Regions from separate parts of the Neobacillus sp. NRS-1170 genome, predicted to be linked through region 1. Evidence: riboswitches for the same ligand, from Rfam matches in the RefSeq annotation. Region 1 holds a riboswitch; each other region holds the start of a gene.
The links. Region 1 has a riboswitch for thiamine pyrophosphate ahead of thiT (energy-coupled thiamine transporter ThiT). Riboswitches for the same ligand answer to the same signal wherever they lie in the genome.
Positions count from the first base shown of each region.

Region 1 (10,660 bases):
TCACCGGTTCCAAGCGGGTACTGCCTTAATAATTGTTTGATAAAGGTTGTTTTTCCGCTTCCTGTTTTACCGACGATCCCCAATGTTTGACCTTGAAATAATTGGACATTCACATTTTCCAAATTGTTATTTTTAGAAGATGGATAGCGAAAGGTTACCCTCTTGTATTCTATATTTTCAACAGAATTGATTGCCACCGGATCACTTGGATTTTCAACCTCTTCCTGATAGGCCAATGTTTCATTGACACGGTCTAGTGAAGCATTTCCACGTTGCATCACATTGATTAACTCGCCAATTGCAAACATCGGCCATATCAACATCCCTAAATAGACATTGAAGGAAACAAGATTGCCTAAAGTAATCGTTTGATGAAAAACTAAATACGCGCCATAGCCAAGCCCGATTAAATAACTGATTCCAACCAGGATCTTAATGGTTGGATCAAATAAAGAATCAATCCTTGCTACTTTTAGGTTTTTTTGATAAACATCCTCTGTTAATAGATGGAACCTATTCCAATCAGCCTGTTCTTGGACATAGGCACGAATGACCCTGACTCCTGCAACTGATTCCAGAACCCTGTCATTTAACTCACCGAAAGCATCCTGTGCCTCCATAAAGCGTGTGTGAATTCTCTTACCATAAATCTGCATCAGGATTGCCATAACCGGCAAGGGAATAATGGCCGCTAACGTTAGCTCCCAGCTAATAAATAACCCCATTGTCAACAATAAGGTCAGCATCCAAACACTGGAATCAACCAGCGTTAAAATACCGAATCCAGCGGTAATCGAAATTGCTTTTAAATCATTAGTTGCTCGGGCCATTAAGTCTCCTGTTCGATTCTTTTCATAAAAAGATGGCGTCATCTTTAATAGGTGATGCACAAACCGTGAACGAAGCTTTCTTTCAACAAGGAAGGCGCCGCCAAACAATTTGTACATCCATACATAAGTGATTCCGTAGGATGCAAGCATGATCAATAAAAGAACACCTAAATATTGAAAGATTTTATTTTTACTCATCTCCCCAAGATGAATATTATCAATAGCCATACCAATCAATTTTGGCGGCAGCACATCTAATATTCCTACCAAAATTAATAAACTAACCGCAATAACATATCTCTGCCAGTTTTCTTTGAAAAACCAGCTTAATTTTTTTAATACCGAAAACATGATGTTCCTCCCCCTTTGTTTTACTATCCGCCTTCTATCTCTTCAGCTAAATGAATAAGTCTAACCTCAACAATTAGTAACATCACATGTTCCTCCCCCTTTTTAGGTAAAATGATAAAAAAAGAGACATACCGCTGTATTAGTGCGATATGCCTCTGCAAAAATGAGACAAAAAAACACACATTACGCATCAATAAAGAACGCAACCTGTGTTTTGTCATTTATTTAATGTACATCAAAAAGGAGTTAAAGAGAATTCTCTTTTGGACAGGTTGCTTTTAAATATTCAGTTTTAAAATTAACTTTTCTTATTCTAATCATGGCGCAACCCTCCATTTCCTATTTTTTCTTCCTTTGTTAGATTATCACCAGTTGATATGAAAGTCAATTCCCATTTTTCAGAATTATTCTGCCCTAACCGCCGTTCCATAAGCGATTAATTCTGATGCCCCTTGCATGACCGAACTAGATTGTAATCTCATGGCGATGATGGCATCTGCCCCTAACTGCCTGGCTTCTTCTGCCATCCTCTCAATCGCCTTTTGTCTCGCTTCATTTAACATATCTGTATATTCCTTTATTTCTCCGCCTACAATGGTCTTTAGCCCAGCCAATAAGTCCTTGCCAATATGCTTGGATTGGACTGTACTTCCCTTGACTAAACCAAGCACTTCTTTTATTTCCCTGCCCGGCAGGTAATCAGTCGTAACAATCATCATAATTTGAATTCGCCTCACTTCTTCTCTTTTTACGAAAAATTTTTCTCACAAAAATCAAATAAAACAATGTCGGCATTGGCGCTTGAATAAGGCCGACAATTCCCCAAAGCCAATAATTATGATTATGTTTACGGGCATCTAAAAATAAATATATGCTTTGCACTAACAAAATAGCAGCCACTAAGATGATGACGGTTAATGAATACTCTCCTTTCATCCGTCATTCACCTTCTTCATTAAACGTGTTCCACTATAAAATGCAATAAAAACGGTCGTGGCAATCTGTAAAAATATAAAAACTGCCGGCATTTGAAATAAGGAAATCATAATCCCGCACAAAATGATTATCGCTACTATTAAAAAGATAGCAAAATCTCTAATGAGTTTTTTCCTAATTCGCTGTTTTTCCGCTAAAACCATTTGTTGAAACCATTGTAGGTCTGGTGAATAGACTGGGAATTGTTCTATTTTGTTTAAACCTTCTTGCATCTCAGAAATAGCTAAAATGTCCTGATTATTTTGTTGATCGCTGTCCAAAACGATGACTTTCTGTTTCTTCACTTAGGTTCAGCTCCTTTCTGACTGACTTGATTCCATTATGAACTCTTGATTTCACCGTTCCAGGAGATATTTTCAGCCATTCGCCTATTTCTTCGTAAGAGTAACCATAATAATGCTTTAATATTATGGGAATACGGACGTCCTCAGGCAGTCTCCCGAGTGCCTCCAGAGCGTCGTTCCAGTCTTCATTTCTGCTTTCGAAATGCCACTTCAGCTTCCGGTAAATTTCCTCTTGTCCCTGCCAGTTTTTTTCTCTTTTTTTCTTTCGGCACTGATCAATATATGTATTTGTCGCAATAGAAATAAGCCATGTAGAAAATTTGCTTTGCCCATTATATAGGTGAATCTTTTGAATACATTTCGCCATTGTCTCTTGTGCTAATTCTTCAGCTGTATCGGGATTCATTGTAATTTTTATTAAATATTTTACAAGGAATGGATAATGTTCTTTAAACAACATGGCAAACGCAAGATGGTCCCCATTTTTAGCATTTTTTATTAATGCATCCATTTAGCAATAGCCCTCTCCTTCCCCCATATTCCTTGTTTTTTCTCTCTTTATTTATGACGAATAAAACTAACTTTCGTTCATTCTAAATTTATTTTACAATTAAACATTGAAAAAAAAAAAGACACGGATTGCTCCGTGCCCTTAATCACCTTTTCCATGTCCCTTATTTTTTCCTTTCTTATCCCACTTGTCTATTTGCTTGTTCCATTTATCTTCCCATTTTTGAATTTCATTATTAAATTCCTCTTGAAAATTAAATCGTTTTTTTTCTTCCAAAACGGAAATATGCGTCACATTAAATTTTTGTTTTGGTTTATTTTTTAATGCTGCCGACATTACTTCACGAAATATAACAGCAGAACCTGTTTTACTGGTGGGAGTGATATAATGATCCGCATCTGTTTTATCATAACCGACCCAGATAGCTCCCACGAGCTGCGGTGTATAGCCGACAAACCACTGGTCTTTCAGACCATTAATTCCTTTGATCGGTACTTGGGTGGAGCCTGTTTTTCCTGCCGTTTCGCGGCCAGGGATTTTGGCGGCTTTTCCTGTACCCTGTTCCACAACACCGAGCAGCATTGTTGTCATATCATCCGTCACTGCTTTTGTCGTAACTCTCTCCTTTTTGACTTTCCATTCGGCAACCACATTGCCATTTGCATCGACGATTTTTTTGATCACATGCGCCTTCACTTCGACACCGTTATTCGGAAATACGGAAAAAGCTTCTGCCATGTCTAGGGGAGAGACTCCTTTATGCAAGCCTCCAAGGGCAACCGATAAATTCCGGTCCGCTTTATCCAGGGAAATGCCGAATCGTTTAACTGAATCCAGCCCCTTTTCAATTCCGATTTCATTTAAAAGCCATACTGCTGATACATTTTTCGATTCCTTAACCGCCTCATACATCGGGACTTCTCCCATATATTGATGATCGTAATTACTAGGCTGATAATTTCCAAATTTCATCGGTTCATCCTTTAGCATATCCGTGATTTTCCAACCCTCTTCTAGCGCAGGGGTATAGACAGCTAATGGCTTAAATGAGGAACCGGGCTGTGCTTTTAATTGGGACGCCCGGTTGTAGCCTCTAAAAGTGTGTTCTCCTCTTCCTCCTGCAAGGGCTCTGACCCCGCCTGTTTTCGGGTCTACTAAGACCCCGCCGCTTTGAACTAGACGGTCTTTTCCTTTTGGAAATAAACTGTTATTTTGATAGGTTGATTCCATTACCGATTGCATATGGGGGTCAAGCTCTGTATAAATTTGATAGCCTCCAGTAAGCAGATCATCTTGCGATAACCCATACTGATGAATTGCTTCGTCTAATACCTGATCAACATAATAAGGGAATTTACCGCGGAACGGATCGCCGCCCTTATCATCTAAAACCACTTTTTCCAGTTTGGCTTTTTCATATTGTTCATTTGTAATATAGCCTTGATTTTTCATTTGCAGTAGTACAAGATTTCGCCTGTTAATTGCTTTTTGCATATGGTCATATGGATTCAGGGCAGATGGAGCCTTAATTAATCCGGCTAGTAGAGCGGATTCACTAATCGAAAGCTCCTTTGCCTCTTTGGCAAAATATTTGCCTGCTGCTTGCTTAATCCCATATGCCCCATTTCCAAAATAAATTTGGTTTAGATACATTTGCAGAATTTCTTGTTTCGAATATTCTCGCTCAACCGCCAATGCTAAAAAGATCTCTTCCATTTTTCTTTTAAGCGTTTTTTCAGATGTAAGGATAGTATTTTTCGTCAATTGCTGTGTGATAGTGCTGCCGCCTTCCACCATCCCTCCTTCCTTTAGGTCACGGAAAAGCGCCCTTGAGGTACCAATTAAATCAACACCTTCATGTTGATAAAATCGATGATCCTCGATGGCAATTACGGCATTCTTCATTGATTCAGGGATTTCCTTAATTGGAACCCCTTCATTTTTATTCGCCGAAACCTTGCTCGCTATTTTCCCGTTTACATCATAAAAAACCGTTGGCTGGGGTAGTTCATTTTTAAGTCCAGTTATATTGGCATTCTTGGAAAAAAAATAAATAGCGCCAAAGAAGCCTAAAATGATAACTAAGCCGATTAATACCAAGATTTGAACTCCATGCCATTTTTTCAAATTTTTCATAGATGCCTCCTATTTCGAAGAGAAAAAAAAGACAGGAGAACCCTATCTTATGTTTAGATATTATTCACTTTTCGTCAGCTCTTTAAAACGCTGTTTCGATAGCTTCTCATCAAAGCTGCTAAAAATCCGATAATTGCCTTCGTCCAGTATCCTAAAATGTTTACTGAGGATATTTTGTTGGAGAATAAATCCGCTTTTCTTAGATATTGCTCTCCACCAGATCCGGCCGCCCAATGTTTTCGTTTTGCGGTAATCAATTCCTTCTCGAGCTACCGTTTCCAATACCTCAAGTGGCTCATTACCAAATAAAAATTGTACTGTTTCCGTTTCCCGGAAAAGAGCACAAATAGCAACGACTGTTGACCAGTTAGCAAGGACTCTTCCTTTTTCAATTTGAACAAGTGTTTTCTTTGATACACCAATGATTTCAGCCATTCTATCCTGGGTATAGCCTGCTTCAGTCCGAATCAAGCGAAGCTTTTCAGACACTTTCAATATGATTTCATCTCTGGTCATTTAAAGCCCTTCCTTCAATAGCTTATGGTGTAATTTTACACAAGTTCCTGGAATCATTCAAATTTTATCATAAAAAAACTGCTATCAATTCTTTGATAGCAGTCAGATTGTCTAGAAAGGGGATTTGTCTTTGCTAACTGGCCTGTTGATTTACCTAAAGAATTATAATTCTTCCGAATTGCCACACTGGCTTGAACACGAATTTTTTAAATCACAGGCGGCACATTTGCCTTTTTTCGATTTATTGATAAAGTTCATCATTGCCCATGCAGCATATCCAAAAATGGCAGCACCGATAACAATACTGGCAATCATCATATTCACCTCTTTAAATAATCATCCAAGACCAAGCAGTTTTCCACCCTGATATATGATTATCGACAAAATGTAGGCAATTGCTAATGCATAACCCATTGAAAAAGCTGTCCATTTTTTAGAACCGGTTTCTTTATATATCGTTGCAGTAGTAGCTAAGCAAGGGATATACAAAAGTATAAACACCATAAAACTATAGGCGGAGAGCGGCATGTAATAATGGGATAGTAGTCCTTGCAGGCTGTTGTCCTTAGGCACAAAATAGATAATATTCATGGTTGAAATAATGGCCTCTTTAGCTAGGAAGCCTGTAATTAAGGATGCAGCAGCCTGCCATGTACCAAAACCAATTGGCGCGAGCACAGGGGCAAGGATGCCTCCAATGGCTGCTAGGAAGCTGTTATCCATGTTTACATTTAAACCGTTCGGTCCTGCATAGGATAATAACCAGATAAACACTGAACCAGCAAAAATAAAGGTACCAGCCTTTCTCACAAACCCTTTCCCTTTATCCCATGTACTTCTCCATAATGATTGAAATTGAGGCAAACGGTAAGGAGGCAGTTCAATGACAAAAAGGGAAGTTTCTGATTTTAACAGCCTGGAAGAAAATATTTTTGCTAAGATCAAAGCGACAACAATTCCAAGTATATATAAGCTTAGTACAATGAGTGCTTTATGGGCAGCAAAGAATGCCCCGACAAATAAGGCATAAACGGGCAAGCGTGCCGAACAGGACATTAAGGGGGTCAGCAAAATCGTTAACAGCCGTTCCCTTGGTGTTTCAATGGTCCTTGCCGCCATTATTCCGGGAACATTACAGCCAAAGCCAATCATCATTGGAATAAAAGCTTTTCCATTCAAACCTACTGCTTCCATTATTCGATCCATTACTAGGGCAACACGAGCCATATATCCTGAATCTTCTAATAAGGAAATGAAGAAGAACAAGATAAAAATTTGCGGTACAAAGACAAGTACCCCGCCAACACCTGCTACTAAGCCTTCAATGATGAGTGCATGAATAAATTCAGAAGCATGTATAGCTGTCAATATTTTTTCAAAACCGGCCGTAATAGGTCCTGTTAAAAGAGCTTCTAAGCCATCTGACAACGGTGTTCCAAGCCAATCAAATGTAAGCATAAACATTAAATACATAAGGAACAAAAAGATCGGCATCCCTATATACCGATTCGTGACGATGCTATCTATTTTTTCTGAAAGCGGAATAACCGAATCACTTTTTATCGCAACTTCTGCGATAATTTTATCAATAACTTCTTTTCTCTTTAAATAAATGAAATTAGCCAAAGACTTGGTGCCATAGTGTTGTTGTAACTTCAATTCCAAGTTAGCAGCTATGACACTGATTTTTTGTGAGTCACTTATTCTATTTAGATAATTTTTAACGTATTCATTTCCCTCTAAGAATTGAATTGCCAGCCATCTTAGTGAATGTTCTGTTTTACCCGTGATTTCATAGGACAATGCCAAAATCGCCTCTTCAACCTCATTCCCATAATGAACAAGATTCCTATTTATGGGGATGATAGAATTCGTGGAAATGACATCTACAAGCTTATCGCAGCCCTTCCCGCTTCGAGCGACTGCAGGAACAACAGGAACGCCGAGTATTTTAGCCAGCTTTGATGCATCAATGTGAATTCCGCGTTTATTTGCGACATCTATCATATTTAGTCCGATAAGAGCAGGCTTTTCAAATTCCAGCAATTGCAAAGTCAAATGCAAATTGCGCTCTAATTGAGAAGCATCGAGAATATTTAGCAAGCGATCCACTGATTCATTTAAAAAGAATGACGTTACAACCCCTTCATCCTTTGAAAGCGGATTTAGAGTATACACACCAGGCAAGTCAATTAATCTGCCAATATTATTTTTAAATACTCCTACTTTCTTTTCAACTGTTACACCGCTCCAGTTGCCAACATACTCATAGGAACCTGTTAGATTATTAAACAGCGAGGTTTTCCCAGTATTGGGGTTTCCAATTAGAGCAATTTCCATTATATTCTCACCACTTCTATTTGAATTGCTTCTTTCCTCCGGATTCCAATACACTGGCCGCAGGATTCTATCATAATAGGACCGCCAAAGGGCATTACACACTTCACGCAAACTTCTGATCCTTCAGTAATTCCTAAATCTAGCAATCGTCTTTGTACGAGGTGACCCACATGTGAAATGTCAATAATTTTTCCTTTATCCCCTGCTTTTAATAAACCAAACATGTATTTTCACCCTATCTATGTTAATTGAGAATGATTCTCTTTCTTTATAAGGTAATTTTATCATTTAGTTAAGGTATTTAGCCTATTCAACTTGTGACAAAAAAGCGAAAAAAAAAAGCCGCGAGGCTTTTCTTTTGTTAAAACTTATTTTTCCCGGACTAGCATTCTCTTTGGCATTGCTCCAATAACAAGAATGACAATGATGGCACTAATCACAAAGCTAGGAAGCATATATGTCCCATTATAAAGCAGGGAATAAATCATAACCGGCTGGCCCTTTGGGGCATACTCTCCAAAGAAAACGAACCCTGAAACGAAATGGCATAGATAACGAAGCAAGCTCCCAATGAAAGCACCAAATATTACATAGCTAATCCATTTACCTTTTTTCCCTTCATTAAGCATTTTGCTTATCTGACGGGCAAAAATGCCCGCAAAGCCTACCACTGTAAAAGCTATAAAGTAATCAATAATTCCTTGAATAATTGTATATACTTGCGCAAAACCAAGAATGAACTGTAATAATCCTAATAAAAATCCGGTTAAAAGGCCGCCTTTCATTCCCCAGCGGAAGGCCATTAGGAAAATCGGTACCATTGCGATTGAAACCGATCCTCCCTGCGGCCAGATTTTAAACGAAAGAATATTTCCCACATAATCCAATAAATACGCGAGCGCAGTAAAAACAGCAACCTCGGTAATAAATAAAGTATTATTTCTTTTAGTCATTTCAATTTCTCCCTCCATTTTGGTAAACAAAAAAAAGCAATGCAAGACATAAGGATTGTCTGCATTGCTAATCTATCTGGCAAACCACATCCCTACGCTAGTGTTAACTAACAGGTTCATAGGGTCAGAACTCAACCGTTCACTCTCAGCCGCCATTTGCAGCTCCCCCTGTGGAACTATACAATTAATTCTTTATGAATATACTACTATTCCAAATCGAATACAAGGGTAAATTTAAACTATTTTTAAAAGAAGATTTTTGTGACAAATTAACTATGTAAATATTAGGAAAATAATTTTAACATGTTTTTAAGAGGGTTTTTTGTCATTATCAGCGAATTATGATGGTAAGGCGTAATGTGTTTCGGGAGGGACAATATGTTTAAAAATGATCAAACAGATTTAATTGCTTTCTTTGATAAACATAAAGATCAATTGCTTCTTGATTGGGAAAATTCATATATTATTTCTAAAGAAGACCCATATATAGAAAAAATAAGCGAAAATGGCAAAGCACTTTTTCATGTTATCTTAAATATGCATAAGTTGACCGAAGAGGAGCTTTTGTTAGTAATCGAAAAGATTGCAAAAGAAATATCGGAAGAAAGAGTAATTGCCAATATTAACATTGGGGATTTTGTTTATAATGTAAATCTTGGCAGAACGATTATGTACAGTTATTTAAGCAAAACGGGGATATCATGGGGAGAAATGCAAGAATCGATCAATCGGATTAATTTCTGTTTTGACAAGTTTTTATACTATGCAGTTTCTAATTATACAGAAGCAAAAAACAAAATCATCGAGGAAAAGACTATGTTCATCGACTCAACCCATCAGGATCGACTAACCCTTTTGGGTCAAATGACATCCAGCTTTATTCATGAATTTAGAAACCCGCTCACATCTGTTCAAGGATTTATCCAATTGCTTAAAGCTGATTTTCCAAATATGAGATATCTTGATATTATTTCAAGTGAATTAGATCAGTTAAATTTTAGAATCTCTCAGTTTCTGTTATTATCCAAGAAAGAATTGATTGGGAAGGAAAAGGATTACTTTAAACTAAATAAATTGATAGACGAAGTTTTGAACTTTCTCTACCCTAGCATACTTGATGGCAAAGTTAAAATAATCAAAGAGTTGTGTGAGGAAATAACGCTGCACGGTTATGCTGATGAAATTAGACAGGTTTTTATCAATATTATATTTAATGCAATTGATGTTTTAAATCATCATGCGAATCCCCATCCAACAATAGAAATTAACAGTACTTTAGAAGACAACAAACACATTATTATTACCATTTCAAATAATGGTCCTGCGATTCCAACTGAATTGCAAAAAACAATTTTTGAACCGTTCTTCACGACGAAAAAACTTGGTACTGGTCTAGGTCTATTCGTTTGTAAAGAAATTATTGAAAAACACAAAGGGAAATTAACCTGTAATTCCACACCGAATAAAACCACCTTCTCCATACATTTACCGATTGCATTAAGTTTGGAATCTGAACATTTAATAAATGATAGAAACTAATCCCACTTAATAAAAAGGCGGGATTTTTTTTATCTAGGAAATTTCTTCCGACTTCCCTCTATCTTGCATAGGATATAGGAAAAAATTTAAGCAGGAGAAAAGTCCAATGTTTACATTAAAAGTTGATAATGAAATTGAGCTTCAATTGTTCGAGAGGCACCATGCCTCAAAGCTTTTTCAACTAGTTGAGGACAATCGTAATCA
Region 1 is NZ_JBITPF010000036.1:44,753-55,412, reverse strand. Features, by position in the region: gene ACIFOT_RS16230 (ABC transporter ATP-binding protein) at 1-1,181, opposite strand, end outside; gene ACIFOT_RS16225 (YbjQ family protein) at 1,586-1,900, opposite strand; gene ACIFOT_RS16220 (sigma-Y antisigma factor component) at 1,881-2,117, opposite strand; gene ACIFOT_RS16215 (YxlC family protein) at 2,114-2,461, opposite strand; gene sigY (RNA polymerase sigma factor SigY) at 2,415-2,972, opposite strand; gene ACIFOT_RS16205 (transglycosylase domain-containing protein) at 3,114-5,108, opposite strand; gene ACIFOT_RS16200 (helix-turn-helix transcriptional regulator) at 5,169-5,624, opposite strand; gene ACIFOT_RS16195 (FeoB-associated Cys-rich membrane protein) at 5,787-5,939, opposite strand; gene feoB (ferrous iron transport protein B) at 5,961-7,964, opposite strand; gene ACIFOT_RS16185 (FeoA family protein) at 7,964-8,188, opposite strand; gene thiT (energy-coupled thiamine transporter ThiT) at 8,333-8,917, opposite strand; TPP riboswitch at 8,990-9,096, opposite strand; gene ACIFOT_RS16175 (histidine kinase N-terminal domain-containing protein) at 9,296-10,456, shown strand; gene ACIFOT_RS16170 (GNAT family N-acetyltransferase) at 10,563-10,660, shown strand, end outside.

Region 2 (10,660 bases), on a different contig from region 1:
CTTCTAAATCAATTACTGTAGGAATGGAAGGTCGGATCTGCACAGAATCTCTCCCACATAGGACAGCTGATTTTGTTTGATTTTCAAATGATAAAAAAGGGTAAGAGCGTTCATTCCCGCAAGAAGGACAGTCCGCCTTTTTCAATTTATCCACTTGGACCGCACTAAATTGGTTTTTCCATAAATCAAAAGAAACTAGTTTGTTTCGCAAGGAATCCATATTACCGACCAAAATTTTCAATGCTTCACTTATTTGATAAGAAACGACCATATTCACTGCTGGACTTATAATCCCTGCTGTGTCACAGGTTAATCCCCCTAGAGGAACCGTATCTAATAAACACGAAAGGCAAGGTGTCTTTTCAGGAATAATCGTGTAGGAAATTCCATAGCTTCCAACACAAGCACCGTAAATCCATGGGACACCAACTTTTTGCGAAACATCGTTGATGATCATTCTGGTTTCGAAATTATCTGTTGCATCCATTATCAAATCCACTTTTTGAGCCCAGTCTTCCAGCTCTATGACTGTGGCATCCCCAACGATGGCCTCAATGTGCACACACGAGTTAATACCTGTTAAGCGATTTTTGGCCGCGATCACTTTGGGGATCCGGTTTTTGGCGTCTTCTTCTGAGTATAATTGCTGCCGTTGTAAATTGGACCATTCCACATAATCACGATCCACGATGGTTAGTTTTCCAATTCCAGCGCGGACGAGTGCTTCCGCACATCCTGACCCGAGTGCTCCCACTCCTATAATGAGTACATGTTTATTGGAAATTCGTTGCTGCCCTGCTTTTCCAATCGGTGAAAATAGCTCTTGCCTTGAGTACCGATTATTCACCCGATACTCATTCCTTCCTTTGGACTGCTTGCTGTTGCATATCTCTTTTTCTCGATTCGACCGGCTTCATAGCCTAATCGTCCCGCTTCTATCGCTAGTTTCATCGCTTTGGCCATTTTTACCGGATCCTTGGCCGCTGACACAGCCGTATTTAATAACACCCCATCCGCTCCTAATTCCATTGCCAAAGCCGCATCTGCTGGTGAGCCAATCCCTGCATCCACAATCACAGGAACGACCGCTTGTTCGATAATAAAGCTCAGGTTAACAGGATTGATGATTCCTTGACCAGATCCGATTGGCGATGCCCCTGGCATGACAGCATGACAACCGGCTTCTTGAAGCTTCCTGGCTAAAACCACATCATCGGAGGTATACGGCAGGACAATAAATCCCTCCTTCACTAATTCTTCTGTCGCTTTTAAGGTTTCAATCGGATCAGGGAGCAATGTTTTATCACAGCCGATCACTTCCACTTTAATCATATCGCATAGGCCTGAAGCTTTGGCTAATTTGGCGATCCGGACAGCCTCCTCTGCGGTTTTTGCTCCTGCCGTATTGGGCAGAAGTGTATATTTATTGGTGTCTAGCTGTTCTAAAAAATTCGGCTGGCTTGATTCAAAAATATTCATACGTCTAACCGCAAACGTAAGGATTTCTGCTTCGGAAACTTCCACGGCTTCCTTCTGGATTTCAAAGCTTGGATACTTTCCCGTTCCCAGTAACAAACGAGATTGAAAGGATAATGAACCGATTTTTAACATAATCAACCGCCTCCTACAAAATGGACTATTTCAATTTTATCTTTATCTGCTAATCTAGTACTTTGGTGTTCTAACTTGGTTAATATCTCGCCGTTAACTTCCACGACAACGACCTTATCATGGATTTCATAATGTTTGAGAACATCTGAAACAAACAAGACCTGCTCTGGCAATTGGACCAACTCGCCATTCAATAATACCTTCATGTTTAACCTCCCTAACCCACTGTTACTTTATGTCGTTCTAGTTGAAATGCTGAGAGAAGACTCTCATCTAGCAATCTGCCTGACAATAGATCAGCTACTAGTTTCCCTGTAATCGGACTTAATAAAATCCCATTTCGAAAATGCCCTGAGGCAACAAACAGACCCTTCCAGTTGGGATGCTCACCAAGGTAAGGAAGTCCATCGGCAGTTTGCGGCCTAATTCCCGACCACACCCGCTCCCACGCTGCCTTCTTGATCTGAGGAACAAGTTGAGAGGCTCTTTCTATTAATGTAGTAATTCCTTCTGGCGTTACCTTGTTATCAAAAGTATGTTCAATCATGGTAGCCCCAATATAAATTTCCCCATTTCGTTTTGGGACCAGGTAACAGCGTTTATCGGAAAAAATCGTCGTGTTGATGATCGGTTTATCCGTTTTTATCGAAAAGCACTCACCTTTCACAGGGTAAACACTAATATCCAGCCCAGATTCACGCATTAATTTCGCCGCCCAAGCCCCAGTTGCTACGACCACTTGCTCGCTATGTATGATGCCTTTGGTGGTTTTAACCCCTTTCACCTGTCCATTTTCAAAAATAAACGAAAGGACCTCCGTGTTTTCACGTATTTCCGCCCCAAAATAGACTGCCGCTTTGGCAAACGCATCGGTTAACTTTGCTGGCTGCACATGCCCATCGTTAGGGAGAAACATCGCTCCGACTACATTTGGCGAAAGGGAAGGTTCCATTTCTTGTAATTCCTTTGCATCCAGCCATTTAATTTTTGGATCCCATTTCCTTTGAAAGGCAACCTGTTTTTTTACTTCGTTTGCTATTTCTTCGGTTTCAGCAATTTTGAACATCCCTTTATTCACATACTCGATATCGATTCCTGAATATTCATATAACTCACTTGTGATTGCAGAAAACATCGCCTGACTTTTTAAAGCCAACTGGAATAAAGGACCGTCTTGTTCAATCTCCGCTTGTGCTGCCAGCATTCCGGCAGCCGCACTTGACGCTTGGCAAGCCAATTGATCTTTCTCAATGATGATTGCTTTTCTTCCCATTTTTGATAGTTGATAGGCAATGGAGGTCCCATTAATTCCTCCACCAATTATGGCAACATCAAATGAATTTTCCACTTTAACCCTCCTCTAATGCATGAACGTAAGTTTTAACAGCGGATAATGGATCGGGCGCTTCTAAAACTCCTGACATGACTGCAATCCCCTTTACCCCTGCCTGAAGTACCTGCCCCGTATTCTCTGGGGTTATGCCTCCGATAGCAATAACAGGAATGGATAGTTGTGTTAGCCTCGATAATTCTTCAAACCCTTTTGGGGTCTTACCCGGTTTTGACTGTGAAGGGAAAACATGACCGTATAGGAGGTAATCAGCACCCTTCTCTTTTGCTTTTTCTCCTTCCTCGTAGGAGTGAATGGAACTCCCTAACACAAGTTGAGGAAAATTTTCTTTTACAAGGTCTGCATCTAAACTATGAAAGGCTAATTGAACTCCCCTGACCCTTGTTACGAAGGCAACATCGACCCGATCATTAATAATGATCTTAGATAGGGGTATGTTTTTCTTTGTTAAAAGTTCAACTGCGTGAAAAAGCTCCCTAGCTGATCTTTGTTTCTCTCGTAAGTGAATCGCCGTTACATATGGGTGAATATCCATTACAATTTCACATAATTGCTCGATCGGCATTTTTCCATTGGAGATAATATGGAACTCTTTCCCATTAAAACTAGTGAAAATACAAGTCCCTCCTTTGAGAAGATTCCGCTTATCTATGAAATAAAGTGAAAAACAAAAAACCACTTCCAAATGTTTAAGGAAGTGGTCGAAAATTTGAATAGAAACGATGGTTCTTCAAATATCCAGTTTTCCACTTCCCTACGCTGGTATTACCCAGATCAGGTTCATAGAGTCCCGAAGTAACACTTCAATCTCAGCCCTTTAAAAAGGCACCTCTAGCGGAATTGCTTGAAATATTAATTTGTAATGTTAACCTTTAAGGATAATGTTAACACTTCTGTTAGAAAAGTTAAATAACTTTTTTATACTAAGGGAACCTTCATTTAACTTATATTTAGTTTACTATGCTTTCTGCTAATTAAATTTCTTTCCTATCTTATTATTGGTAACTTCGATTTTCCCGGGCAAAACAAAAAGATACTCAATCAAGTTTTCTAATAAGTCCATTATTAACGATGTTGTCTCGTAATCCATTTCCGTTTCCAATTCAAGCATCCGATGAAGGGAACCCTCAGTTGCCAATAAATGGCTAAGGGATTGAATAGGCTTTGCCAAATCCACATGATTCGGCAGGATTTCAAGCTGTTGAGACAAAGGCTGAGCCTTACTTTTATCCCCGAGAAAATGCTTTAGGATACTTTCAATCACACGTTTTGACATAACGGCAGTAGCTGAATTTTCTCTAGCTTCATAAACATTTATTGCTGAACGGTAGGCCCTGATCAGATCCTTGGGTATATTGGGTAGACTTTCTATTTGATTTACCGGATGTTTGGAAGCTTGAAGGTCATAAATAAAAGTATCAGCATTTTCGCCTTGTTCATCTATACCTTCCTTAGTCATTATGACGAATACTGCTGATTTTTTACATAATGGACAACTACTCTCAGTTACCATGCCATGCTTACTGCTCTGGTAGTTTGCATTAAGCATAAATTCAGTGGTTTTTCTGCATTCCGGGCATTCGTACTGAATATTCTTTGGTATCTTTAGATTCCCATACTTTATGTAAGAAATGACGGAGCCTGGATTTATCCTTCTCATTCGTTATGCCTCCCGAATTTCATTTATGCATACTACCAGTGTGTCTCCTTTTACTACATTACCAATTAGATTTCATTCCTATAGTTTTTTCATCCATTAGGATTTCCATTCCAAGAACTAATTAAATAATTCCTTTCATATATGTTATTCTCATGGATTCATTTTCCAAAAATGAATCAGATAATATAAAAAGTGAGTGCATAAAAACACTCACCTGCAGAAAAAAATAATAGCACTTATTAATAGTTAAATAATTAGTTAGAACGTTCACCAAGCCAGTCACCAATAGTTGGGTAAGTTATTTTTGTAGCTTGGCTGCCAAATGTAATGGACGTATGACCAACAGGTAAATTTTTAAACTGTTTATCTTTACTAGAAATAGCGTCCATCAAGGCTTCTACCATATGCGGCTGGGCAATTAGATCAGATTTACCTGCCAAATTTAGTACATTAGCAGTGATATTGTTCAGATGGACCTTACGACCGCGGACAACCAGTTCCCCTTTAATCAGTTTGTTTTTTTGATAAAAATCTCTTATCCACTGGCGATATGCTTCACCTGGAAATGGAATTCCATCATTCAACCATTTTTGCAGTAGTTTAAAGTTTTTTACAAATTTCTCGTTATCAGCACGATCGACAAGACTTACAAATGGTCCAAAGAAATTTCCCATTGGTTTAATCAATTTGTTTCCAAAGTCAATCATTTCAGGAGGAATCACACCTAGAGTATCTACTACTTTATCAATATTAAAATATTTTTCATTCAGCATTGCCCCGTAAGAGCCTGAATTCTCGAAATCAAAAGGACTTGTCATAAAAATTAGATTACGAATCGGTAATTCAGGGTAAAGTGCTGCAAATATAGACGTCATCGTACCGCCCATGCAATATCCAAGGATGGACAATTCGTCTGCTTTTGATGTTTTTAAGACTTTTTTAACCGCTCTTGGTATATAGTCAACGATAAAATCATCAAGTTTCATATTTCGATCTTCGTAACCTGGGGTCCCCCATTCAAGGAGATAGACATCAAACCCATTATTAACTAAATATTCAACTAGACTTCCACCCTTAGTTAAATCCAATACATATGGTTTATTTATTAGTGCATAAATCAAGAGTAATGGTATTTTATGCTTTTTCGGTTTTTCGGAAAGATAACGATATAGTTTCGTTTTATTTTTAGTCCAAACCACTTCTTTCGGAGTAGGACCTACTTCTGGTTCTGGGTCAATGGTTAACACTTGGGTTGCCTTGATGACACGTTTTATTTGCTGTCCGTACTCTTGAGGGAATAAATCAAAAAGCATTTCCCATTCTTTTTCGGCCATTATACTCAAGTTGTACACTCCTTCCTTAGTTTAGTAATTTTTTTGCTATGTACTTAGCCATCCACCTACATAACTATTACATGTAAAGTCCGCCATTAATATTTAGCTGTTGACCAGTAATATAGTCACCATCTTTACATAAAAAAGAAACGCCACGTGCTACTTCTTCCGGTTTTCCTAACCGTTTTTGTGGTACCTTTTCCACAATTCCAGCTAGCACTTTTTCAGGAATCGCTTGAACCATTTCGGTTCCGATAAATCCTGGGCAAATCGCATTAACTGTTACATTCGTTTTCGCTAGTTCTAGAGCTAGTGATTTTGTGTAGCCAATAAGTCCGGCTTTTGCTGCCGCATAATTGGTCTGGCCAAAACCTCCAGCTTGTCCTATTATCGAGGAAATGTTGATTATACGGCCTGCATCTGATTCAAGAAGGTACGGCAGGGAAGCAGATGTTGTGTTGTAAACACTATTTAAATTAACATCAATTACCCTTCTCCAATCCTCTGAACTTAGTTTTTTGAATGTGCTATCTCTCGTAATTCCTGCATTGTTAATTAAAATATCTAATCGTCCAAAATGATCGATTGTTTGTTGTACGAGATAGGCTGCTTCCTCACTATTTGAAACATCCGCACGAACTGCATAAGCTTCGCCACCGATTTCGTATATATCAGCGACCATTTTTTCAGCCAACTCTTCACGAGTCACATAATTAAGAACAACTTTCACACCATTTTTCGCCAGTTCCTTGGAAATAGCTGAACCAATTCCTCTGCTCCCACCTGTCACAATAGCTACTTTTCCCTTTAAATCTGTCATTATTTCTCACCCCATATATTATTTTTTTGTATTTGAATTATTTTGTGGCATTTAATAAAGAAAGAATTTGATTAAGTTTTTTATCCAAGTTCTTCATTTCACGTTTTAAATCCGTTAATTCGTGTTGAAACGATACCAGATTTTCGTTGCTTTCCAGTTTCTCTTCAAGCAATTCTTCTAAACTATCAACTTTTGCATCGACATTAACAATCTGTGACGACACATTCGAAAGGTCCTTTCGAGATGGTACATTAACAAGTTCTAAATACTTTTCTGTTGTTTCATCCATCAATTTTTTAAATTGTAGATTCATGTCCAAAATTTGCCCTATACCCTGGGAAGGAAAAGACTCCATTATTTTTTCATCATAAAAATTACTGGTCTGATTATAAAGATCCTTCCAAACTTCAAATAAGTTAAAATCTCTGCTCATTTTTTTCCTCCTTGCAATTTTGTCGACGTTTTTATCGTACTATCATCCTTGAAACATTTAAAGAACAAACATTAAAAACATTCAAAAAATATTATTGCATTTTACGACATTTTTCTACCTTCTATGTAAATTACACCTATAGGAATTTTTCAATTATCCCTAAAAGTCAATAACGGCAATGGTTTCACAGGTGGATTCTTCTTTCGTTTGATTTTCCTCTGTTCTAATTTTGTTATCTAATGAATAATATTTGTAGCAAATCGCGATTATATTATTAGGAAAACAGTTCCAAATTCACAGGTTTTTGGTCTCTTCTTTTTCAACAATTGTCGACAAATCTATGATTTTTTTCGATTGTTTTTGTTCACAAAATAGACAAAATTTCTGACTGCATTTTTTCTCTTCATGAATTCTAGGTGATTGAAAGAAATCTAAAAAGAGGTGGAAATTTTGAGGTTTATAGAAAAAGTCGTTTTAATTACCGGCGGGGCACAAGGAATTGGAAAAGAAACGGCAAAAAAATTTCTAAAAGAAGGAGCGAGTGTTGTTATATGTGATTATGATGAATCTGCCGGCAAGGAAGCATTAGGAGAATTGAATGATGAAAAAGTAAATTTCTATAAAGTTAATGTAACAGAAAGCTCCCAGATTGAAGAAATGGTGCGATTAATTGTTCAAAAATACGGTAAAATTGACATTTTAATTAACAATGCCGGAATTACCCTGGACGGATTTCTCACAAAGATGGAGGATTCAGATTGGGAAAAAGTTATTTCTGTCAACCTAACGGGTGTTTTTAAATGCACAAAAGCTGTAGCTCCTATCATGCTAAAACAAGGGTCGGGTGTTATTCTTAACGCTTCTTCAGTTGTCGGTATCTATGGAAACATTGGGCAAACAAATTATGCTGCTACAAAGGCCGGCGTAATCGGACTAACAAAAAGTTGGGGGAAGGAGTTTGGACCTAAAGGGATCAGAGTCAATGCAGTAGCACCTGGATTCATAGAAACAGGCATGACCGCAGCAGTCCCAGAAAAGGTACTAAATTTAATGAAAGAAAAAACTCCTCTTAAAAGGCTTGGTAAGCCTGAAGATATTGCAGCGGCCTATCTATTTTTAGCTTCAGACGATGCAAAGTATATTAACGGAACTATTTTAAGTGTAGATGGAGGTTTGGTTATTTAGATACGATCGCTTCTTTTAACTGTCTTCACTTCTACTATAAAAAATAGAAGCACAAACCATGGACTTGGTTTGTGCTTCTATTCTTGGTATGTTTGTGATCCTAACTAAACTCCATAAGAACCGTCCCTGTGGAATCTTTTACATCCCAACCTCCTCAGCTGCATACAACTCAAACGGATTAGCTGTGTTTGATTGTCTGGCTAATTTTTCAATGATGAGACGGTAACCTCTGCCATATTCGTCTTGCCGGTTTAGGAGTTGTTGTTTGAGCAAGTTAGCGTAAGGGATTTCTCCCAGATGGGTCATCATGTGTACTTCGACCCATGAGGCAAATCCTTCAATCTCTTCATGCGTTAGCTTCTCCACCTCTAAATTTTCAAACTGCCAAATATGGGTCAGTTCGTGGGCTAAAGTAGCGAGCGTATAGATTTTCGGCGACCCATTTTCTACCAAAACTTTAAGCTTTCCATGAACATCCATGCTTGCTTTACCCGTTAAACGAGGCTGCCCCGCTTCTGGAATAAAAGGTAAGCCGCTTATTTTGTGTATCTCTGCTGCACTTAGTACCGACAGCTCTATATCTGCTGGCAAAGGTACTAGAAATAATTCAGTGAATAATTGGCGAACTTGGTTATAGAGAGGCTCAACCTGTAATACATCGTCAATGGCCGTCTCATTACAGGTAAAACATCTTTGCCTGCCATCATCGAGTTGATGAACTTGAGTGGATGAAAACACATTTCCACAGAACATGCATTGAGTAACCCCGCCACTCATTTTCATGTTGTCACTATCTTGTAAACGGCCGAGATATTCTGTTCGTACTTCCCGCAGTTTTTTCCTTGTTAACAGCTCATCGATCATTAAATAGGTTTCACGTAAGGCAAGTTCTGTTGGGTACCTGTCATAACCAAAATGAAGGTAATCACTATTACCGTTACTTTCATTTGATAACCAATACAAATAGTCATTCAGAATATCAAAGATATGTTCCCAATTATCGCGAATCGCTTCTAAAATTCCAAGGTGGACAGGAGAATCCTCTATCATGTATATGATAATCTGCCCCTCGTCTTCTGTCTCACCATCCATCCGTAAGGAAGGTGTAATTAGTTGTAACTTTTTAGATATGGTGTCTGTCTCATCAAAAAATGATCCTTCTAATCGGGTACAGACCTTCACAAAATGATGTGTTTCCGGAAATAAGGACAAAAACAACTCATTTAACAATAATGCGAGCGTAAATTTAATTTGAGCCGGGTTTTGAATGGTTCCCTCTTTTGAACGAATCGCCATTCTTAGTAGATGGCCGTTCTTATACTCCCTTGTAATCTCCTCTTCTTGATGGAAGGTATGAACCTTCATTGATTTTAAATTCAACATTTGACTTAACTCCACATAGCCAAATGTGTGAACTCTGACATCCGCCTGCATCTCTCGAATGCTGACCTCCACCCGGTCAAATGAAATGGTTTTATTTTCATAGAAGCCTGCATCTTTCAACTTACGTAGTTGATATTCCATTCTAGGACGGTAATATTTCTGCTCAAATAGCGGTTCAAAGCTGACTTCCACAACTCCATGCTCCAGATCGGCCTTTTGGATTTTGTAAAGTTCGCCATTAAAGGAATGAAATTGGCCCGGCAGATATTGTTGATAGAAATGCCCTTCAAAAATCTCCGAAATGCACTTGTTGTTATGCCTTATCTCAATAAAACCTAACCCTTTTGGTAAAATCTTTTCCTTAGCTGTAGACGGAATCCGAAATTGATTCTGCCTTACAAAATCCCTTTTTGTGCGGTCGAACTTTATTAACTCTCTAGATTCGATATTCAATCGGTAGGCCAATTTAGGTCCAAAAGCGATCGAGAACAACTCGTGAACACCTTCTACCACCGAGCGGTAGGAATTTATTTTCGCCTTACTTAAGTAATTCTCTATTTCTTCCTCGTTCAGGTAAAAATGACATAATCGCTCTAATAGGTAAAAGGCAAGGCTCCAAACCGATTGGGATAAGCGTGGAGCCAAAGGAGCAATCGTTCGATTGGTGCTCATATAAAACTCCAACTGGTTTGCTAAATAATCCCGAATTAAATAGGGCGGGGATACGATATGCACAAAGGAAGCCATTTTGCCGGCACCTTTCCACATATTCAAACGATCCACTAAATTGTAGTGATGGTCTCGAATGAGTAGAAAGGAGAAATCATCACTCGGAATGGATAGATTTCGATCATGGATTTGCATCCTTTTTAAAAAATGGTCC
Region 2 is NZ_JBITPF010000003.1:44,137-54,796, reverse strand. Features, by position in the region: gene ACIFOT_RS00225 (thiazole biosynthesis adenylyltransferase ThiF) at 1-847, opposite strand, end outside; gene ACIFOT_RS00220 (thiazole synthase) at 844-1,611, opposite strand; gene thiS (sulfur carrier protein ThiS) at 1,614-1,817, opposite strand; gene thiO (glycine oxidase ThiO) at 1,829-2,959, opposite strand; gene ACIFOT_RS00205 (thiamine phosphate synthase) at 2,961-3,545, opposite strand; TPP riboswitch at 3,697-3,805, opposite strand; gene ACIFOT_RS00200 (hypothetical protein) at 3,933-4,622, opposite strand; gene phaC (class III poly(R)-hydroxyalkanoic acid synthase subunit PhaC) at 4,877-5,956, opposite strand; gene phbB (acetoacetyl-CoA reductase) at 6,033-6,776, opposite strand; gene ACIFOT_RS00185 (hypothetical protein) at 6,814-7,209, opposite strand; gene fabG (3-oxoacyl-ACP reductase FabG) at 7,660-8,394, shown strand; gene ACIFOT_RS00175 (hypothetical protein) at 8,533-10,660, opposite strand, start outside.
Region 2: it holds a riboswitch for thiamine pyrophosphate, as region 1 does, so the genes downstream of both, ACIFOT_RS00205 (thiamine phosphate synthase) here and thiT (energy-coupled thiamine transporter ThiT) in region 1, are expected to answer to the same signal.

Region 3 (10,660 bases), on a different contig from region 1:
ATTGATTGTCCGTTCCGTGATCAGTGCTCCTGAGGATGAGGGCTTTGAAAGCCGAACATTCTTTTACGGCATTTACAACCAGCTTGCTGATGATTTTGCCGATATGTTTGACGACATGGAGGAGGGGGCCGTAACTCCCTATACCTACTTCATGAAATATCATGATAAACGTCCCGACCTTATCAATCCGTTTGAATTATACTGGGCGGTCATTTCCCATTTAATACATAACGTGTATCATTCAGACCCCAAGACCTGTGAGGTGATTTTGGATCGGGCGATTAACGGGTTAAAGCGTTTTAAAGAACGGAAGGGGAGCGAAAAATACATTAAAGTGATGGAGCTTTTCGCTTCTGGCTTTCCGAATTTCAATCGAGTTATTCAAAAAATGGTCCGTAAAGCCGATGATGTCGATTTCTTTGATAAACTGCTTCGGGACCATATGATAACCATTTTAAAAAATGAACGAGAAGAGCAGGAAGATTTTTTAGATACGATTGAAACTGTCCGCAATCAGATCAATAGCATTTTGTATATCGCTAAACCTCAAAATGCGTCATTACTGAAAGATCCAATCACTGATGCTGCCAATTATAGTCTTGAGGGTGATGGCAAGCGTTTGCGTCCCATTATGACTTGGGTCATGTGTGTCAACGAATACGGATTAAATCCTTCGGCCATCGTGCCCCTTTTGAAATCATTGGAATATATGCATACGGCGTCTCTTATCTTTGATGATCTGCCCGCACAGGATAATGCAGTCCTCCGCAGGGGCCGTCAAACGCTGCACATGGTTTATAACAATGCGATAGCAGAATTAACCGGTCTTTTTCTAACCCAAAAGGCGATCGAGGAACAAGCATCCCTTAACCAGTTTGATTCTGAAACGGTCCTGAACTTGATTCGATATTCGGCACAAATGACAGCCGATATGTGCAAGGGTCAGGCAATGGACTTGGATTCAAGAGGGAAACCTCTGACACTTGAACAATTGAATTTGATGAGCTTTTACAAAACCGGGATTGCGTTCGAAGCTTCCCTTATCATGCCTGCCATACTCGCAAAAGCTAAAGAGCTTGAAAGGGAAGCTTTGAAAAAATTCGCCCGTCATGCTGGTATAGCCTTTCAGATTAAGGATGACCTGCTGGATGTTGAAGGAGATTTGGATTTACTCGGAAAACAAATTGGCAAAGATGCGGAACATAATCATTCCACTTTTGTATCTATCCTAGGGATGGATGGTGCGAAAAAAGCGATGTGGGAGCATTACTGTTTAGCGATGGAGGTGTTGCAGGAAGTGCCGCGAAAAACTTCTTTTTTGAAACATTTATTGAATTATATTGTAAATCGGGATCATTAAGAGTGGTATTTTAGAAAGAGATTGTTTGTAAAGTGTCTCGCTGAATTAATGCAAGAAGGGATCGGTATTGTGAATTTTAATATGAAAGAAGCTATTGAAGTTCTGGAGCGTACTCCTCCAACATTGGAGAATTTTTTATCTGGATTATCTGATGATTGGCTGCAATGCAATGAAGGCGAAGGAACCTGGAATGTTTCTGAAGTAATTGAGCATCTTATTGAGGCAGAAAAGATTAATTGGTTACCAAGATTGGAATATATTCTTCAGGAAGGAGTTAATAAATCTTTCCCCCCATTTGATCGTTTTTCACATTTAAATAAAAACTTTGAAAGGTCCATCGAACAAAAATTACTTGAATTTAAAACATTGAGAACACAAAATATACTCAAACTCCTTGGGCTAATTAATCCTGATATACAACTTGAATTGATGGGTTCACACCCTGATCTTGGTATTGTAAAGGTAAGAGAATTGCTTTCTACTTGGGTTGTTCATGATTTAACTCACATTGCCCAAATTGTTCGGATTATGGCTGTGAGATACAGAGCTGACGTTGGCCCTTGGAAAGAGTATTTAGGCATTTTGAAAAAGTAATTTTATTATCAGGAGTGGTGGACATAAAATGAGTCGGATTGCAAATACTCCCGTGCCGCCTTATTACGCGGTGATCTTTGCTTCACAGCGGACTGAAGGCGACAAGGGATACGGAAAAATGGCTGATAGAATGCTAGAATTAGCTTCTCAACATGAAGGATTTTTAGGTGTGGAAAGTGCCCGTGATTCGGAACTGGGCATCACTGTTTCATATTGGGACTCGCTGGAATCCATCAAGAACTGGAAGGACCATGTTGAACACCAAGCTGCACAGGCAAAGGGGAAAAGCGAATGGTACAAAAATTTCGCTTTAAGAGTCTGTAAAGTGGAAAGACATAGTTTTTTTGAAATGTGAGGAAAAACGGGCTGAATTCCATTGGAGTTCAGCCCGTTAAATTTATAGATTTTTTAAATGATTATTTAATTGGGAAGCAGAGAAGAATGCCTCTTTGTCTTGTAATACATCCCCAGGCTGGCTTCCCTTCCCAAGAATATAACCGCCAAACTCTATTCCCATAAAATCAAAGATATACTTAAATTGTTGAATCATCGGCAGACCCTTTAGGTATGGATTATCTCCACCAACAGCAATCACATAAGCTTTTTTTGATGACAAGGTCTTTTTAAAATCAGGATATTTGGCGTCCCTTAGAGTCTGGGACCAGCGATCAATAAAATTTTTCATCGTTCCTGACATGCTATACCAATAAATAGGCGTAGAGAAAATAATAGTATCATGCGGGAGAATCCGATCAAGGATGGAGTTATAATCATCATTTCTGTCCTGAAATCCTTCTGGGGAATGCCGCATGTCTTCGATTGGCTTGATAATAAAATCTTTAAGGTAAACTTTCTCGGCTGCTATTCCTTGGACCGCATGATCGGTCAACAGTTCAGAATTCCCGTTTGGACGGGTTCCCCCATAAATTACTGCTAAAGACATCCCATATTTCTCCTTTCAAATTCAATAAGTTGTAGATAACTATATCCTATCAGAAAGGAAAAATCGAGAATGATGATTTTCCATGAATTATTTAAAAGAGGGGTTTCAAGTCATATCAAGAAAAGGAAAAGATTCTCCTTTAATGAAACATGAGCCCAGTTCCTACATATAATGATTTGAGATTACCGTAGTTGCTTCCATTTGTAAGGAGGGGATGTTAATGAAGTTCACGGTACAGTATATACCCTTGAACAAGATCAAACCCGATTTATCAATGAAAATAACGGAGCACATTAAGAGGCTTCAAAGATTTATGTGGGACTGCATGTTTGTTTTGATTGTCAAAAAAAATCGGAAAGACGACAGTTATATCATTGTGAGCGGTCACGACAGATTCGAAAATCTTCGGAAACATACAAAAAGTATCTATGCACCATGTATAGTTGATAAAAGCACATCCCCTGGAATCACCTCCTGGTTTTATCGTATCCGAAAGAAACAACCTCTGGATGATTTTCCCTTAATGCCGAAAAGCTGGTCGATTGTGCGATCCTTCTTGAAGCAAGAGCCCCGTTTCCATGATTTATCCCGATCCCAACAAATTAGGGTCCTTATATTAGCAGTGAAGTACAAAAAGACGGTCATCCATTCAATGAAAACCATGGTGAATGAAATGAATAGAAATAATGAATAATCAATGTTGCCCCAAGTGTTATCACACACTCGGGGTATTTTTATTTCTATAATCAAATATTTCGGGAATGAAAATAAATGAAGTTTGTGATATTATAACAATATTAAAATTGCACATTGGAAAAATATATCTTTTTGGGAGATGGAAAAGCATGCTAAGGTGGAAACGAAATTTGTGGGTGCTCTGGATCGGAGTTTTTTTCACATCAGCAAGTTTTTCCATGGTCATTCCTTTTTTGCCGATTTTTCTACTTCAAATCGGGGTTCATGATCACACCGAAATGTGGTCAGGTCTGTTATTCGGTTCAGCCTTTTTTGCCGGTGCCCTTGCCTCGCCGTTCTGGGGGAGTGTAGCAGATAAATATGGCAGAAAACCGATGATCATTCGGGCCGGATTTGCTTTGTTTGTTATTTATACGTTAATGGCTTTTGTCACAAATCCTTATGAAATATTGGTGCTGAGAATCCTGCAGGGGTTATTAAGCGGGTTCATTCCTGGTGCGATTGCTTTGATTGGAACCAACACGCCAAATGAAAAAGTGGGCTACGCGCTTTCGATGATTTCTTCCGCCTCAGCATCAGGTGGAATTGTCGGACCCTTGCTCGGCGGGGGAATGGCAGAGTTAGTCGGAAACCGCTGGGCATTTGCCAGCGCTGGGTTCATTGTATTTATCGCGACCTTCTTGATCATTTTTTTAGTAACAGAAGAAAATTTCACACCAAGCAAGAAACGAGGCTCTGTAAAAAATGATTTTAAAACAGCCTTGGAGAACCGTCCGCTCATGCTTGTATTAATTTTAACCGTCATTACTGCCTGTTCGGTGATGACGATCGAACCGGTGTTACCATTATATATCGTCAAATTGAGTGGTTCTGCCGATAACACGTCATTACTGGCAGGAATTGTGTTCTCCCTGCCAGGGATTGCAAGTGCGTTTTTTGCTCCTTTATGGGGAAAATGGGCAGATAAGGTTGGATTTCAGAAAGTTCTCTTTATAGGACTGCTCGGTGGCGGAATTTTCACCATCGGCCAAATTCTATTCACTCATTTATGGGGATTCTCGATGATCCGCTTTGTGTCTGGAATCTTCTTCTGTGCGGTTTTCCCAGCTTTAAACGGCTTGGTAGTGAAATCGACAACAGAGGATTTCCGCGGAAGAGCCTTTGGTTTAAACCAAACGGCTACGCAAATTGGCGGGATGACAGGACCGTTGATCGGTGGATTACTGGGGGGTATTTTCCCTGTACAAAGTGTATTTATGTTAACGGGCATTTTATTATTAGTTGCGATGGTAATGGCTTATTGGAATAGCAATGAGTTGAATAGCAGCCTGAAAAGAAAGGCTGTATCAAGTAAATAGTACGTTGTTTTCCAAAAAAATCCCTGGGTCCATTTGAGGAGGACCCGGGGATTTTTTTGGTTCATATAATCAATGGGCGGACATACATTTAAAATAATAAGTCCATTTTTTTTGTAAATAAACTAGACATAAAGGAGAAGGACAAGCAGATGGGTTTCTTACATGAAATATTTAATAGTTATGATACCTTTTTATCACTTGACGCATTAAGATCAGTCTTTGCTAATCCAGCAACCTGGGGGATTATCGGAACTCTTATTATTTTGGAAGGGCTGCTTTCGGCAGATAACGCCTTAGTCTTAGCCGTAATGGTGAAACATCTTCCAAAACATCAGCGAAAGAAAGCCCTATTCTATGGGATCTTTGGTGCTTATTTTTTTCGTGTGATCGCGATAGGGTTAGGGGTCTCCCTAATCAATATTGCTTGGATCAAAATCGTCTGCGGTCATTATCTCCTTTGGATGGTTTTTCAAAATTTTATTAAGAAAAATGAAGAAGAAGTCGAAATCCAAGGCAAAAAAACGGGCTTTTGGAGAACCGTGATAACCGTTGAGCTTATGGACATTGCCTTTAGCTTTGACAGCATTATTGCGGCATTCGGCGTCTCGAATCATGTTTGGGTACTACTATTAGGCGGGATGTTAGGAATTTTAATGATGCGCGGTGTTGCTCAATTATTCCTAACCTTAATTGAAAAAGTCCCGGAATTGGAAACGACGGCCTTTGTTTTAATAGCCATCATTGCCATTAAAATGATTGCTGCAGCCTTCGGATTTCATCTAGATGAATTAATTTTCTTTAGTATTTTAATAGCTGTACTCATGGGAACCTTTATCGTTCATTTTTTCCGAGACAATTCGGAAAGAACGATCTAATTTCAAAAATGGAGCAGGGTGGCTAATACCCTGCTTTTATTTGAGTTGTTAATTTATTGGTAATAGTTGTTACTCCTTCTTAGTGACTTTTCGTAAATACTTCTCCATTGAGGACAGTAATTCAGATAAAGATACATCTTCATCTTCTTCATTCGCTCTTTCCATAATAACCTCGTCTGTTAAAGGTGCCTCTGGAATATACTGAACACGTTGACGTGATTTCTTCCTATCGGAATCTGATTTTGATGATTGTCTTTCGGATTCTTTATCAGATCGAGAAGATCGAGAAGATCGAGAGCCGTCTTGTCTCTCTGATTTGGAGGATCGGGAAACCTCTTGTTTGTTAGATTGCTTAGATTGATTTGAAGCCTGGTTATTCGATTGTTCATTTTGGGCATTTTCAATTTTAAGGCCATAGCTAATATTTTGGATATGGAACATCGAAAGGCGGACAATTTCCTCTTTATTAATTAAAGACACGTAATCTGGATGGATATCACTTAAAACACCTTCAATCTTCTCCGGGCCCCCGCGATTTATACTGACCCATTGAAATTTCAATGATTCCATTAAGCTATAGAAATTATCTGCTTTTTTATATTGAATATCATTTGGGACCACGATGTTAAATTCCATTTCGCCCTTCATGTTATCGGTAAAGCTCTTTATATGTTGGGTATTGTAATAGACGAGTCCGTCGGCTTCCGTAAATAGGGCTAGATAATCGTCACTGGCATCCATTAACTTCCCAATTCTGGATTCAGAACCGCCTCGATTGACCTTTATAACTTTCCCAATAAAGTATTTCATGATGTCTTTATGCATACTAAGTTTTCCCCCTGTAAATTTAATGATTTATATTAACACTGCATGTATATGTGTCACGGAATGACGTTGTCCTAATAAATTAGCCTTTTTTTTTTTAGATTAAGAGAAAATAGGCAAATGATAGAGTATGATACAAGACCAAAACCCAGAGGAATGAGCAGTGTGTGTGCTTGTATCCTATTTATTACAGATAGCACGAAAAAAATAATAGAATATCCTTTTCTTTAGCATTATTTAATCAGATAATAAAAAGAAAAAAGAATGTAAAAACCATAAGGAGAGGAATCATTCGAGGTGTTACAAACGAAGCAGATGAATCAATGGTTTACATATTTTCAACTTTTTAAAAAATCTAAGCATTTTACGGCTTTGCTTTTTGGGCAAATTTTTTCTTTATTAGGGAGCTCGATTACAAATGTGATTCTTCCTATCGTTGTTCTTCAAGTGTCACATTCGACAGCAATGATGGGGTCTGTGATGGCGGTTTATATGACCCCATTTGTCGTGATGCTTCCGTTTTCAGGCGTCATGGTTGATAAAATGAATAAAGTAAAAATTATGTTTATCGTGGATATTGTCCGTTTTATCTTCATGATGATTTTAGCTGTGATCGCATTTATGGGGCAGTTAAATATGACCGTCCTTTTTATGATCATGTTTGTTATGGGCATGATGGATAGTTTTTTTCAGCCAGCCTATTCAGCTGTACGAGCGAAGGTTTTTACAGAGGATATTCGAAACGCCGCCAATTCTTTAACTCAAGTCAGTATGCAGGTGTTAAGAATATCAGGACCGATTATTGGAGGATTGATTGTATCTTCCTTATCTTCAGGCTGGGGATTTGGAATTGATGCCGTTACTTACATTATTTCATTAATCTTTTTATTTAGCCTTCGGACGTTATCCTTTCAAAAAATAAAAGAAATTCAAAGTGAGAAAAATTCAATCAAACAGGATTTTTTGGAAGGGATTGTGGTCCTTAAAGAAAAGCCCTGGTTATGGATTACGATTCTAGCATTCTCCTTAATAAATATTTTTTCAGGCGGCATCATTAGGGTGTTAATACCATGGCTTGTAAATATTTATTATGAGTTTGAACCAGTTGTATTTGGTCTTGTTCTTTCTTCGTCCGGGGCAGGGGCTATTTTGTGTGGGATCATTTTTGGTTTAAGAAAAGAATGGAAAAAAAGAGGGTTGCTTGCTTATGGGGGAGTTGCATTAAGTGGAGCAGCATTGTTAATGATGCCATTTATCTCGAGTGTTCCGATTTTAATGTTGTGTATGTTTATGGAAGGTGCCGGAATTATGTTATTCGGTTTGATTTGGGAAACGAGTCTTCAAGAACTTGTCCCAGAAGAAAAATTTGGGAGAGTCGCGAGCTTAGATATGTTAGGTTCATTTGCTCTTTTACCTTTAGGATATCTGATAACTGGCTGGTTAGCAGAAGGGATGGGAGAAATCTTCACTTTTATTCTTTTTAGTAGTATCATCATTTTCATTTCTGTTGCCGTCATGCTGAATGAAGAGATAAGAGGCTTTAACTAAAAATGAAAAAGCAGTAAACGTTCTTTACTGCTTTTCGTTTCATCATCGTTCTACTAGGTTTGTAACAGAAACACTTTGTTTATTGCTTGGTTCGTCTAGCGGATGAATGGTTGCTTTTCCACTTTGTTGATCTACATGCTCAATATAAATGCGTGTACCGTTATAGGTCACGTTTTCCATTTGCGGTGAATTACATATTTCCTGTGCGCGTTGTGCATCCATCATGAGTAACCTCCTTTCGTTTTTTACTACAAGAGTATTTGTATTAAACGAAGGGTTTATTCGTATGAATGGAATAATTTATTGGTTGAGTGATGTAAAAAGCTTTATTAATAGTTAGAATTATGTTATTAATTATATGTAAGTTACATAACAATATATTGTTGTTTGTTCTACTAGGGGGGTCCGATGGCTCGGACTGAGAGAAGGATGCATAAAATCCTTTGACCCTTTGAACCTGATCTGGATCATACCAGCGTAGGGAAGTAGTTTTGAAGGTGTCATTTTCGTTTTTCGATTATGCGCCGCTACTTTTTGACGATTAATCAGGTTCTGTTTTCCAACAGAGCCTTTTTTTATTGTCATCTATTTATATGTCTGTCTATGGACTTAACATGTAATGGACTATGCTGTAACTTCTAGATTGCAAAATCTATCATTTTTAGGAGGAAGTTACAATGCAAAAGGAAGTAAATGTAAACATCGGAATACAATCACCATTTACAGGAAGCAGAAAAGTTTATCTTGAAGGATCAAGACCTGACATTAAAGTCCCGATGAGAGAAATTCAGTTGACACGAACGGTTACAACTTATGGTGAAGAGGAAAATGCACCTGTTCGAGTTTATGATACAAGTGGGCCTTATACAGACCCGAACCATCAAATTGATATCAGGAAAGGGCTTCAGGCACTTCGCAAAAAATGGATTTATGAACGCAATGATGTTGAAAACTATGCGGGAAGAGAGATAATGCCACGAGATAATGGCTACCGTGATGCAGACGAGCGGGCCAATCTTGAATGGTTTCCTAACATAAACAAATCACCTTTGCGTGCCAAAAAAGGCCATAATGTTACCCAAATGCATTATGCGAAAAAAGGGATCATCACTCCAGAGATGGAGTTTATCGCGATTCGTGAAAATGTAGAGCCTGCATTCGTCAGGGATGAAGTTGCCCGCGGGAGAGCAATTATTCCAGCCAATATAAATCACCCTGAAAGTGAACCGATGATTATTGGACGAAATTTCCATGTGAAAATCAATGCCAATATTGGAAATTCAGCTGTTTCTTCCTCGATTGAAGAAGAGGTTGAAAAAATGACGTGGGCTGCTCGCTGGGGAGCTGATACAATCATGGATTTATCCACTGGAAAAAATATACACACAACAAGAGAGTGGATTATTCGCAATGCCCCTATCCCAGTAGGAACGGTGCCGATATATCAAGCCCTTGAAAAGGTGAACGGAATTGCTGAGAATCTAACCTGGGAAGTTTATCGCGATACCTTGGTTGAACAAGCGGAACAAGGGGTCGATTATTTTACGATTCATGCTGGTGTGTTGTTACGTTTTATCCCTTTGACAGCGAAACGGACGACAGGTATTGTATCCCGTGGGGGTTCGATTATGGCGCAGTGGTGTCTGGCCCACCATCAGGAAAATTTTCTTTACACCCATTTTGAAGAAATTTGTGAAATTTTAAAGAAGTATGATATTTCGGTTTCATTGGGAGATGGACTTCGCCCTGGCAGCATTGCCGATGCCAATGATGAAGCGCAATTTGCAGAGCTTGAAGCTTTAGGGGAATTGACGGAAATTGCCTGGAAGCATGATGTCCAGGTCATGATTGAAGGCCCTGGACATGTTCCGATGCATATGATTAAGGAAAATGTGGAAAAGCAAATGGAAATTTGTAGAGAAGCTCCTTTTTATACGCTTGGGCCCTTAACAACCGATATTGCACCAGGTTACGACCATATTACTTCCGCCATTGGCGCCGCGATGATTGGCTGGTTTGGAACCGCCATGCTTTGCTATGTAACACCAAAGGAACATCTTGGCTTACCCAATAAGAATGACGTTCGTGATGGTGTTATTGCTTATAAAATTGCGGCACATGCTGCTGATCTGGCCAAAGGTCATCCAGGGGCGCAATTGAGAGACAATGCCTTATCGAAAGCTCGTTTCGAATTCAGATGGGAAGACCAATTCAACCTTTCATTGGATCCAGAACGTGCAAGAGAATACCATGATGAAACGCTCCCTGCTGAAGGGGCCAAAACAGCTCATTTTTGTTCCATGTGTGGTCCAAAGTTCTGTTCGATGAAAATTTCCCATGATATTCGAGGTATGGCAAAGGAAGATGAAAGGTATGCAGGTATGAAGAAAAAAGCGGAGGAGTTTCTCATCAATGGGTCAAAATTATACCGATAATACTTCTTCCTATGAAGTAAAAAGAT
Region 3 is NZ_JBITPF010000014.1:243,156-253,815, forward strand. Features, by position in the region: gene ACIFOT_RS06770 (polyprenyl synthetase family protein) at 1-1,360, shown strand, start outside; gene ACIFOT_RS06775 (DinB family protein) at 1,430-1,954, shown strand; gene ACIFOT_RS06780 (antibiotic biosynthesis monooxygenase family protein) at 1,983-2,309, shown strand; gene ACIFOT_RS06785 (flavodoxin family protein) at 2,352-2,897, opposite strand; gene ACIFOT_RS06790 (hypothetical protein) at 3,118-3,591, shown strand; gene ACIFOT_RS06795 (MFS transporter) at 3,743-4,951, shown strand; gene ACIFOT_RS06800 (DUF475 domain-containing protein) at 5,101-5,826, shown strand; gene ACIFOT_RS06805 (hypothetical protein) at 5,896-6,651, opposite strand; gene ACIFOT_RS06810 (MFS transporter) at 6,949-8,199, shown strand; gene ACIFOT_RS06815 (small acid-soluble spore protein H) at 8,242-8,421, opposite strand; TPP riboswitch at 8,587-8,700, shown strand; gene thiC (phosphomethylpyrimidine synthase ThiC) at 8,877-10,634, shown strand.
Region 3: it holds a riboswitch for thiamine pyrophosphate, as region 1 does, so the genes downstream of both, thiC (phosphomethylpyrimidine synthase ThiC) here and thiT (energy-coupled thiamine transporter ThiT) in region 1, are expected to answer to the same signal.